Linked DNA regions of Hydrogenophaga sp. SL48. The protein of the gene in region 1 interacts with the protein of each later gene in a pairwise test. Links are inferred from orthologs where the notes say so. Each region holds a gene or a part of one and is shown in the gene's direction. Other genes may lie near its edges.

Region 1 (5,036 bases):
TGCGCAAAGGCACTCTGGAAGTCCTGAGCGATCAGGCGGCGGATCTGTTGCGCCTTGAGGTAGTACGCGTCGTAGTAACCGTGGCTCAGCACATAGGTGCCGATCATGATGCGGCGCTGCGCCTCGGGCCCGAAGCCTTCGCTGCGCGACTTCTTGTACATGTCGGCCAGGTCGTCGAACTTGGCGGCGCGGTGACCGAACTTCACGCCGTCAAAGCGGCTGAGGTTGGACGACGCTTCGGCCGGCGCGATGATGTAGTAGACCGGGATGGACAGCTCGGTGCGCGGCAGCGAGATGTCGACCAGCGTGGCGCCGAGCTTTTGATATTCGGACAACGCGGCGCGCACGGCGGCCAGCACGTCGGGCGCGCAACCTTCGCCAAAGAACTCTTTCGGCAGGCCGATGCGCAAGCCCTTGAGCGGCTGAGCAGCGCTGGCTCCTTCGCGCGGCTGGCCCAGCAAGCGCGTGTAGTCCTCGGCCGGGTGGTCGAGGCTGGTGGAATCGCGGTCGATGTCGGGGCCGGCCATCGCCGTCAGCAGCGTGGCGCAGTCGGCGGCGCTGCGCGCCATCGGACCGGCCTGATCGAGGCTGGAGGCGAAGGCCACCATGCCGTAGCGCGAACAACGGCCGTAGGTGGGCTTGATGCCGGTGATGCCGGTGAAGCTGGCGGGCTGGCGGATCGAGCCGCCGGTGTCGGTGCCGGTGGCGGCGGGCACCAGGCGAGCGGCCACGGCGGCGGCCGAGCCGCCCGAGGAGCCGCCGGGCACGCGGGCCGTGTCCCAGGGGTTGTGCACCGGCGCGTAGGCCGAGTTGTCGTTGCCCGAGCCCATGGCGAACTCGTCGCAGTTGAGCTTGCCCAGGGTCACGGCGCCGGCGGCGGCGAGCTGGCTCACCACGGTGGCGTCGAACGGGCTCTGGTAACCGGCCAGCATCTTGCTGCCGGCGGTGGAGGGAAAGCCCTGGGTGACGAAGATGTCCTTGTGCGCCAGCGGCACGCCGAGCAGCGGGCCGCGTTCGCCCGCAGCCACACGCGCGTCGGCGGCCTTCGCCTGCGCGAGCGTCAGGTCTTCGTTGAACGCCAGGTAGGCGCCCAGCCCAGCGTGCTGCTTCGCGCGCGCCAGCAGGGCTTGCGCCGCCTCGGCGGCGGACGTTGTCTTGTCGGCGATGGCGCCAGCCAGTTCGGCCACGCCCATCTCATGGATCTGCTTGGAACTCATTCGATCACTTTCGGCACGAGGAACAGGCCGCGCTCAACGGCGGGGGCGCTCCTCTGGTTGGCTTCGCGGTTGTTGGGTTCGCTGGCCACGTCCGGGCGCAGACGCAGGCTCACGTGGTCGATCACGGCGGTGGGGTGGGCCAGCGGCTCCACGCCGGTGGTGTCCACCGCGTTCATCTGGTCAACGATGTCGAAGAAGCCGTTGAGCTGGCCCAGCATGCGCTCGCTTTGGGGCCCGGAGAGTTCAAGGCGCGCCAGATTGGCGATGCGCCCGATGTCGGACAAGGTCAGGGACATGGCAGGACGGGAACCGGTGTAAGTGGAAAGAAACGGGCTGTTGGGGACCGAAATGCCCCTGAAACGGCCTGTAAAGTGATGGTTGGCCCCTTCGGGCGGCACAGTTATGCACAGGGGATACGGTATTATCCAAGGTTTAGCGGCAGAACCCGTTCCAGCACGCTTTTCGCCGCTGAATCAAAGACTTAAAGCCCCGACCTCCCGTCCAGCACCTGGCGATGACCGCACGAAGCGGCGGTCGTGCCCCACAGGATTTTTTCACCATGTTTGAAGCGTTCCGTCGGCAGTTTTCGACCGACCTGGCCATTGACCTTGGCACCGCCAACACCCTCATCTACGTTCGCGGCAAGGGCATCGTGCTCGACGAACCCTCGGTGGTGTCGATCCGCCACGAAGGCGGCCCCCAGGGCAAGAAAACGATCCAGGCCGTCGGCAAGGAAGCCAAGGCCATGCTGGGCAAGGTGCCCGGCAACATCGAAGCCATCCGCCCGATGAAAGACGGCGTGATCGCCGACTTCACCGTCACCGAGCAGATGCTCAAGCAGTTCATCAAGATGGTGCACCCGCGCTCGATGTTCAAGCCGAGCCCGCGCATCATCATCTGCGTGCCCTGCGGTTCGACCCAGGTCGAGCGCCGCGCCATCCGCGAATCGGCCCTGGGCGCCGGTGCTTCCGAGGTCTACCTGATCGAAGAACCCATGGCCGCGGCCATCGGCGCCGGTCTGCCCGTGTCGGACGCCTCGGGCTCCATGGTGGTCGACATCGGCGGCGGCACCACCGAAGTGGGCGTGATCTCGCTGGGCGGCATGGTCTACAAAGGCAGTGTGCGCGTGGGCGGCGACCGTTTCGACGAAGCCATCATTGCCTACATCCGCCGCAACTACGGCATGCTGATCGGCGAGCCCACGGCCGAAGCGATCAAGAAGAACATCGGTTCGGCTTTCCCGGGCTCCGAAGTCAAGGAAATGGAAGTCAAGGGCCGCAACCTCTCCGAAGGCGTGCCGCGCAGCTTCACCATCTCCAGCAACGAAATCCTCGAAGCGCTGACCGACCCGCTGAACAACATCGTCACGGCCGTGAAGAGCGCGCTCGAACAGACGCCGCCCGAGCTGGGTGCCGACATCGCCGAGCGCGGCATGATGCTGACCGGTGGCGGTGCGCTGCTGCGCGACCTGGACCGCCTGCTGGCCGAAGAAACCGGCCTGCCGGTGCTGGTGGCCGAAGAGCCGCTGACCTGCGTGGTGCGCGGTTGCGGCATGGCCCTGGAGCGCATGGAGCGCCTGGGCACCATCTTCACCAGCGAATAAAGGCACGGCGCCGGTTCCCGGCTCCAATCACGCCCTAGCGAGCCCACCCATCCATGCCACTGGGCACCCTGGACCGCACGCCTCCCCCGTTCTTCAAACAGGGGCCATCGGCCCTGTCCAAACTGATGGTCTTCAGCGCCGTGGCGCTGTTCCTGATGGTGGCGGACACGCGCTTCGGCGTCACCGCGCCGCTGCGCAGCGCGCTGGCCACGGCGCTGTACCCGGTGCAGTGGCTGGTGCTGCAGCCCATTGAAGCGGTCGGTCAGGCGGGCGGTTATTTCACCAGCCTGCACCAGGCCCAGCAGAATGAAGCCCTGGCCCAGAAGAAGCTGGCGTCGCAGGCTGAACGCTCCCTGCAGCTCGAACAACTCGAGCTGGAAAACCGGCGCCTGCGCGAGCTGCTGGTGATGCGCGAGCGCATCACCACGCCCACCACCGGCGCCCAGGTGCTCTACGACGCGGCCGACCCGTACTCGCGCAAGGTCGTGATCGACCGGGGGCAGACCCACGGCGTGGTGGCGGGCTCGCCCGTCATCGACGACAGCGGCGTGCTGGGGCAGGTGACGCGCGTCTACCCGCTGGTGTCGGAGGTGACGCTGCTGATCGACCGCGATCAGGCGATCCCCGTGCTCAACTCGCGCACCGGCGTGCGCAGTGTGGTCTACGGCCAGCCCGGGGTGGACGGCGATGGCATGGAGTTGCGCTACACGCTGTCCAATGCCGACATCGCCGAAGGCGACCTGCTCACCACCAGCGGTGTCGATGGCGTCTACCCAGCTGGCCTCCCGGTCGCGAAAATCGCCCGCGTCGAGCGCCGCGCCGAATCGTCGTTCACCCGCATCAACTGCACGCCGCTCGCGCGCGTGCAGGGTGCGCTGCATGTGCTGGTGCTCACCCCCGTGGGTCAGGGCCTGCCGCCGTCGCCGCTGCCGGATGCCGCCGCCAAACCCCGGCGCCCGGCCAGCGACACGGCCAATGCGAGGAGCGCGCCATGATCATGCGCCCCGGACAGCAGCTGCTGCTGCCCGCCAACCCCGCCTTCATCTGGTTCAGCCTGTTCGTGGCCCTGCTGTTGAACATGGTCATGAACATGGGTCTGTGGGGTCGAGGCGCCTGGGTGCCTGACCTTCTGGCGGTGGTGCTGGTGTTCTGGAGCGTGCACCAGCCCCTGCGCGTGAGCGTGGGCGTGGCCTTCCTGTTCGGGTTGACCATGGATGTGCACCAGGGCGCCTTGCTGGGCCAGCATGCGCTCGCCTACACGGTGCTCGGCTACGCCTCGGTCTTCATGCACCGGCGCCTGCTGTGGTTCGGCGTGCCGACCCAGGCGGTGCAGGTGCTGCCGCTGTTTTTCGCGGCGCACCTGCTGGAGTTGCTGGTCGGCATGATCGCGGGGGGCGCCTTTCCGGGCTGGTCTTACCTGCTGGCGCCGGTGATCGACGCCGCGCTCTGGCCGGTGGCCAGCGTGATGCTGCTCGCGCCTCAGCGCCGCGCGCCCAACCCCGACGACAACCGGCCGCTCTAGATGGAACACCCCCTGCGCCGCCTTCGGCGTCTCCCCCCTCAAGGGGGGCGATGCGAGTGGCCCGGCAAAGCCGGTTCCACCGCATCCTGGCGTGAAAACTTCCCGCGCCGGACACGTTTCTCCGCCGGGCCGCCCCAAGGCGAAACGACCCCCTTGGGGGGCAACGACCCGCGCAGCGGTGGAGTGTGGGGGCTTGTCCTTTGACTGAACTTCGCAACGTCGAAGCCGACCTGGCGCAGTTCCGCACCCGGGTGCTGGTGGCGGGGCTGGCGGTGGTGTTTGCGTTTGGCCTGGTGGCCGCGCGCATGGTGTACCTGCAGGTGCTGCGCCATGAAGACCTGGACGCGCAGGCCGAGAGCAACCGCACGGCGGTGCTGCCGGTGGTGCCCAACCGGGGCCAGATCCTGGACCGCCATGGCCGCGTGCTCGCGACCAATTTCTCCGCCTACACGCTGGAGATCACGCCGTCCAAGGTCGAGGACCTTGACGCCACCATCGACGCGCTGGGCACCCTGGTGAACATCGAGCCGCGCGACAAGCGCCGCTTTCGCAAGCTGCTGGAAGAGTCGCGCAGCTTCGACTCGTTGCCCATCCGCACGCGCCTCACCGACGACGAGGTGGCGCGCTTCACCGTGCAGCGCTACCGCTTCCCCGGTGTGGACGTTCGCGCGCGCCTGATCCGGCACTACCCGTA
Region 2 (2,800 bases), 980 kb from region 1 along the record:
TGGAACCTGCGCGCCATCACCGTGCAGGGCGAGGTGTCTCACCAGAACGCGGTGGGGCTGCGCGCCCAGCTCGCCGCCCAGATGCGCAAGCAGCTGAGCGCCAGCTTCCTCACCGTCGACCTGCAGCTGGTGCGGGCCCTGTTCCAGACCGTGCCCTGGGTGCGCGAGGCGCGGGTGCAGCGCGAGTTTCCGAACCGCCTGCGGGTCACGCTGGAAGAGCACCAGGCGGTGGCGTGGTGGGGCCAGGCCGGGTCGGGCCAACTGGTCAGCCGCCTGGGCGAGGTGTTCGAGGCGAGCCCCGACGATGGCGACGGCCTGCCCGAGCTGGCCGGTCCGGTGGAGCAGGCGCCACAGGTGTGGGCGCTGTACCAGACGCTGTCGGCCGAACTGGGCCGGCTGGAGATGGGCCTGGTGCGGCTGGAGCTCAACGAGCGCGGCAACTGGCGCGCCGAGCTCGACAACGGCGCCCGCATCGAGCTGGGCCGCGGCACGCCCGAAGACCTGCTGGAGCGCACCCGCCGCTTCACCGCCACCCTGGGCCAGCTGACCCAGCGCTACCCCGGTGCGCTGCAGACCGTGGACCTGCGTTACCCCAATGGCTACGCGCTGCGTGTGCAGGGCGTGACCACGGTGACCGAAGACGACCCCAAGAAACCAACACCAACCCGCTGAACAGAAAACGATCATGGCCAAGGAATACAAGGATTTGGTGGTGGGACTGGACATTGGCACCGCCAAGATCATGGTGGTGGTGGCCGAGGTCCAGACCACGGGCGAGCTCAAGCTCGCCGGTCTGGGTGTGTCCGCCAGCCACGGCCTCAAGCGCGGCGTGGTCGTCAACATCGACGCCACCGTGCAGAGCATCCAGCAGGCGCTGAAAGAGGCCGAGCTGATGGCCGACTGCCGCATCGCCCGCGTCTACACCGGCATCACCGGCAGCCACATCCGCGGCATCAACAGCAGCGGCATGGTGGCGATCAAGGACCGCGAGGTGACCCAGGCCGACGTGGCGCGCGTGATCGAGACCGCCAAGGCCATCAACATCTCCACCGACCAGCGCCTGCTGCTGGTCGAGCCGCAGGAGTTCGTGATCGACGGCCAGGAGGTGAAAGAGCCCATCGGCATGAGCGGCATCCGGCTCGAAGCCAAGGTGCACATCGTCACTGGCGCGCAGAGCGCGGCCGAAAACATCATCAAGTGCGTGCGCCGCTGCGGCCTGGAGGTGGACCAGCTCATGCTCAACCCGCTGGCCTCCAGCCAGGCGGTGCTGACCGACGACGAAAAGGAACTGGGCGTGGCGCTGGTGGACATCGGCGCGGGCACCACCGACGTGGCGATCTTCGCCGGCGGCGCGATCCGCCACACGGCGGTGATCCCGATCGCGGGCGACCTGATCACCAGCGACATCGCCATGGCGCTGCGCACGCCCACCAAGGACGCCGAAGACATCAAGGTCGAACACGGCTGCGCCAAGCAGTTGCTGGCCGACCCGGACCAGCAGGTGGAAGTGCCCGGCCTGGGCGACCGCGGCCCGCGCATGCTCAGCCGCCAGGCGCTGGCGGGCGTGATCGAGCCCCGGGTGGAAGAGATCTTTGCGCTGGTGCAGCAGGTGATCCGCGACTCGGGTTTCGAAGAGGTGCTGTCGTCGGGCATCGTGCTCACGGGCGGCAGCGCGGTCATGCCGGGCATGGTCGAGCTGGGCGAGGACATCTTCCTCAAGCCCGTTCGCCGGGGCATGCCGCACTACGCCTCGGCGCTGTCCGACATGGTGGCCCAGCCGCGCGCGGCGACGGTCATGGGCCTGCTGGAAGAGGCACGGATCGCCCGGGTGCGCGGGCACAAGGTGGCGCAGAAGGCGGGCTCCATGCAGAGCGCGCTGGACCGCATGAAAAACTGGTTTGTGGGGACATTCTGATGAATCGACTGATCACCCCTGCGCCGCGCCTGCAGCGCGTCACCCCCTCAAGGGGGCGGCACTGGTCGCCTGGCAAAGCCAGTTCGACGGTGCCCTGGTCGTTGCGCCCCCTCACCCGACCGAAATGTCGATCCCGATGCACCGATTGCACCGGACCGCCTGGCTGAGGCGCCTCACAGCACAACGAACCGAATCCGATTTTTGAATTGAAACAACGCCCGGCACCCAGCGGTCAAGGGCACACCCAGGAGAGCAACATGAGCATCGAAATGATTGAAGTCGAGGAATTCAACGCAGGCACGCAGATCAAGGTGATCGGCGTGGGTGGTGGTGGTGGCAACGCGGTGGACCACATGATTTCCCGCCACGTGCAGGGCGTGGAGTTCATCTGCGCCAACACCGATGCGCAGGCGCTCACCCGCAGCGCTGCCGGCCGCACCATCCAGCTCGGTGCGAGCGGCCTGGGCGCGGGCAGCAAGCCCGAGAAGGGCCGCGAGGCCGCCGAACTCGCGATCGACGAAATCCGCACCGCCATCGACGGCGCGCACATGCTCTTCATCACCGCCGGCATGGGCGGCGGCACCGGCACCGGCGCCGCCCCCGTGATCGCCCGCGTGGCCAAGGAAATGGGCATCCTGACCGTGGGCGTGGTCACCAAACCCTTCGACTTCGAAGGCGGCAAGCGCATGCAGAACGCCGATGCGGGCCTGGCCGAACTCGAAGCCAATGTGGACTCGCTGATCGTGGTGCTCAACGACAAGTTGCTTGAAGTGCTGGGCGACGACGTGACACAGGACGATGCCTTCGCCCATGCCAACGACGTGTTGAAAAACGCGGTGGGCGGCATTGCCGAGATCATCAACGAGTACGGCAACGTGAACGTCG
Region 3 (2,998 bases), 990 kb from region 1 along the record:
CGAAAAGGAACTGGGCGTGGCGCTGGTGGACATCGGCGCGGGCACCACCGACGTGGCGATCTTCGCCGGCGGCGCGATCCGCCACACGGCGGTGATCCCGATCGCGGGCGACCTGATCACCAGCGACATCGCCATGGCGCTGCGCACGCCCACCAAGGACGCCGAAGACATCAAGGTCGAACACGGCTGCGCCAAGCAGTTGCTGGCCGACCCGGACCAGCAGGTGGAAGTGCCCGGCCTGGGCGACCGCGGCCCGCGCATGCTCAGCCGCCAGGCGCTGGCGGGCGTGATCGAGCCCCGGGTGGAAGAGATCTTTGCGCTGGTGCAGCAGGTGATCCGCGACTCGGGTTTCGAAGAGGTGCTGTCGTCGGGCATCGTGCTCACGGGCGGCAGCGCGGTCATGCCGGGCATGGTCGAGCTGGGCGAGGACATCTTCCTCAAGCCCGTTCGCCGGGGCATGCCGCACTACGCCTCGGCGCTGTCCGACATGGTGGCCCAGCCGCGCGCGGCGACGGTCATGGGCCTGCTGGAAGAGGCACGGATCGCCCGGGTGCGCGGGCACAAGGTGGCGCAGAAGGCGGGCTCCATGCAGAGCGCGCTGGACCGCATGAAAAACTGGTTTGTGGGGACATTCTGATGAATCGACTGATCACCCCTGCGCCGCGCCTGCAGCGCGTCACCCCCTCAAGGGGGCGGCACTGGTCGCCTGGCAAAGCCAGTTCGACGGTGCCCTGGTCGTTGCGCCCCCTCACCCGACCGAAATGTCGATCCCGATGCACCGATTGCACCGGACCGCCTGGCTGAGGCGCCTCACAGCACAACGAACCGAATCCGATTTTTGAATTGAAACAACGCCCGGCACCCAGCGGTCAAGGGCACACCCAGGAGAGCAACATGAGCATCGAAATGATTGAAGTCGAGGAATTCAACGCAGGCACGCAGATCAAGGTGATCGGCGTGGGTGGTGGTGGTGGCAACGCGGTGGACCACATGATTTCCCGCCACGTGCAGGGCGTGGAGTTCATCTGCGCCAACACCGATGCGCAGGCGCTCACCCGCAGCGCTGCCGGCCGCACCATCCAGCTCGGTGCGAGCGGCCTGGGCGCGGGCAGCAAGCCCGAGAAGGGCCGCGAGGCCGCCGAACTCGCGATCGACGAAATCCGCACCGCCATCGACGGCGCGCACATGCTCTTCATCACCGCCGGCATGGGCGGCGGCACCGGCACCGGCGCCGCCCCCGTGATCGCCCGCGTGGCCAAGGAAATGGGCATCCTGACCGTGGGCGTGGTCACCAAACCCTTCGACTTCGAAGGCGGCAAGCGCATGCAGAACGCCGATGCGGGCCTGGCCGAACTCGAAGCCAATGTGGACTCGCTGATCGTGGTGCTCAACGACAAGTTGCTTGAAGTGCTGGGCGACGACGTGACACAGGACGATGCCTTCGCCCATGCCAACGACGTGTTGAAAAACGCGGTGGGCGGCATTGCCGAGATCATCAACGAGTACGGCAACGTGAACGTCGACTTCGAAGACGTGCGCACCGTGATGGGCGAACCCGGCAAGGCCATGATGGGCACCGCCGTGGCCGCCGGCCCCGACCGCGCACGCATTGCCGCCGAGCAGGCCGTGGCCTGCCCGTTGCTGGAAGGCATCGACCTCTCGGGCGCCAAGGGTGTGCTGGTGCTGGTCACCGCCGCCAAGGGTTCGCTCAAGCTGTCGGAATCCAAGCTGGCCATGAACACGATCCGCGCCTACGCTTCGCCGGACGCGCACGTGATCTACGGCGCAGCCTACGACGACGAGCTGGGCGACGAGATGCGCGTCACCGTGGTCGCCACCGGCCTGAGCCGCCAGGGCGTCCGCCGCACCGCGCCCCCGCTGCAGGTGCTGCGCACCGGCACCGACAACACGCCGTTCAACGTGCCGACGATGAACACACCCGTGGGCACGTCAGGCGCCAGCCAGCCCGACTACCACTCCATGGCCGTGCCCAGCGTGTGGCGCACCAACCGCACCCAGGCGGCGGCCAAGGTGGACGCGCTGGCGTCGGGCGGCATGGACGACTTCGAGATCCCGGCTTTCCTGCGCAAGCAGGCAGATTGAGCAGGTGCCCCCCCCGCGCCGCCTGCGGCGTCACCCCCCAGTGGGCAACACCTGCGGCCCGGCGAAGCCGGTTCTGCGGTGTTCCCGAAGGGGCACTGCTGGCGAAGCGTTTGGGGGCAATCGCCGGGATAGTTTTTCTGGTCAGCGCGTTTTCGCCCGCGAAACTTAAAATCACCGGATGCTTGCTCAACGCACCCTGAAATCTCTCACCAAAGCCGTTGGCGTCGGTCTGCACAGCGGTCAGCGCGTGGAGCTGACGCTGCGGCCGGCCGCGCCCGACACCGGCATCGTGTTCCGCCGCGTCGATCTGCCCGAGCCGGTGGAGATTCCGGTGAACGCCGACGCCGTGTCCGACACGCGCATGGCATCGACCATCTCCAACGGTGGCGTGAAGGTGCAGACCATCGAGCACATCATGAGTGCCGCCGCCGGGCTGGGGCTGGACAACCTGTACGTGGACATCACGGCCGAAGAGGTTCCGATCCTGGATGGCTCCTCGGCCTCGTTCGTTTACCTGCTTCAGAGCGCCGGCATCGCCATGCAGAAGGCGCCCAAGCGCTTCATCCGGCTCAAACGGCCGGTGGAGGTGCGCGAGGGTGAGGGCCGCACGCTCAAATGGGCGCGGCTGGACCCGTTCCATGGCTACAAGCTGGCCTTCGAGATCGAGTTCGACCACCCGGCGGTGAATTCCAGCGGCCAGCGCGTGGAGTTCGACATGGGCAGCGGACGTTATGCGCGCGAGATCGCCCGGGCCCGCACCTTCGGTTTCACCCGCGATGTCGAGATGATGCGGTCCCACGGGCTGGCGCTCGGCGGGGGGCTGGACAACGCCATCGTGATGGACGATGTGAAGGTGCTCAACGCCGACGGCCTGCGGTACCAGGACGAGTTCGTC

Evidence for each region. Proteins that work in one complex are often made in the same cells at the same time.
Region 2: the proteins of IM738_RS22555 (region 1) and ftsA interact in binary tests that used the Escherichia coli proteins (3 or more experiments, as listed by UniProt). The link is inferred for Hydrogenophaga sp. SL48 from one-to-one orthologs.
Region 3: the proteins of IM738_RS22555 (region 1) and ftsZ interact in binary tests that used the Escherichia coli proteins (3 or more experiments, as listed by UniProt). The link is inferred for Hydrogenophaga sp. SL48 from one-to-one orthologs.

The regions. Positions count from the first base shown.
Region 1 is NZ_CP063400.1:4,753,750-4,758,785, reverse strand. Bases 1,027-3,798 are described here. They hold IM738_RS22555 (rod shape-determining protein), read left to right. Parts: upstream 1,027-1,776; coding sequence 1,777-2,820; downstream 2,821-3,798. Other genes in these bases: mreC (rod shape-determining protein MreC), read left to right, coding at 2,874-3,798; gatC (Asp-tRNA(Asn)/Glu-tRNA(Gln) amidotransferase subunit GatC), read right to left, coding at 1,214-1,513; gatA (Asp-tRNA(Asn)/Glu-tRNA(Gln) amidotransferase subunit GatA), read right to left, coding at 1,027-1,217. Outside these bases: more of gatA, read right to left, coding at 1-1,026; more of mreC, read left to right, coding at 3,799-3,815; rod shape-determining protein MreD, read left to right, coding at 3,812-4,342; mrdA (penicillin-binding protein 2), read left to right, coding at 4,543-5,036. UniProt on the Escherichia coli protein: Forms membrane-associated dynamic filaments that are essential for cell shape determination. Acts by regulating cell wall synthesis and cell elongation, and thus cell shape.
Region 2 is NZ_CP063400.1:3,770,091-3,772,890, reverse strand. It holds ftsA (cell division protein FtsA), read left to right. Parts: upstream 1-685; coding sequence 686-1,915; downstream 1,916-2,800. Other genes in the region: ftsZ (cell division protein FtsZ), read left to right, coding at 2,173-2,800; IM738_RS17865 (cell division protein FtsQ/DivIB), read left to right, coding at 1-672. UniProt on the Escherichia coli protein: Essential cell division protein that assists in the assembly of the Z ring. May serve as the principal membrane anchor for the Z ring.
Region 3 is NZ_CP063400.1:3,768,615-3,771,612, reverse strand. It holds ftsZ (cell division protein FtsZ), read left to right. Parts: upstream 1-894; coding sequence 895-2,103; downstream 2,104-2,998. Other genes in the region: lpxC (UDP-3-O-acyl-N-acetylglucosamine deacetylase), read left to right, coding at 2,282-2,998; ftsA (cell division protein FtsA), read left to right, coding at 1-637. UniProt on the Escherichia coli protein: Essential cell division protein that forms a contractile ring structure (Z ring) at the future cell division site. The regulation of the ring assembly controls the timing and the location of cell division.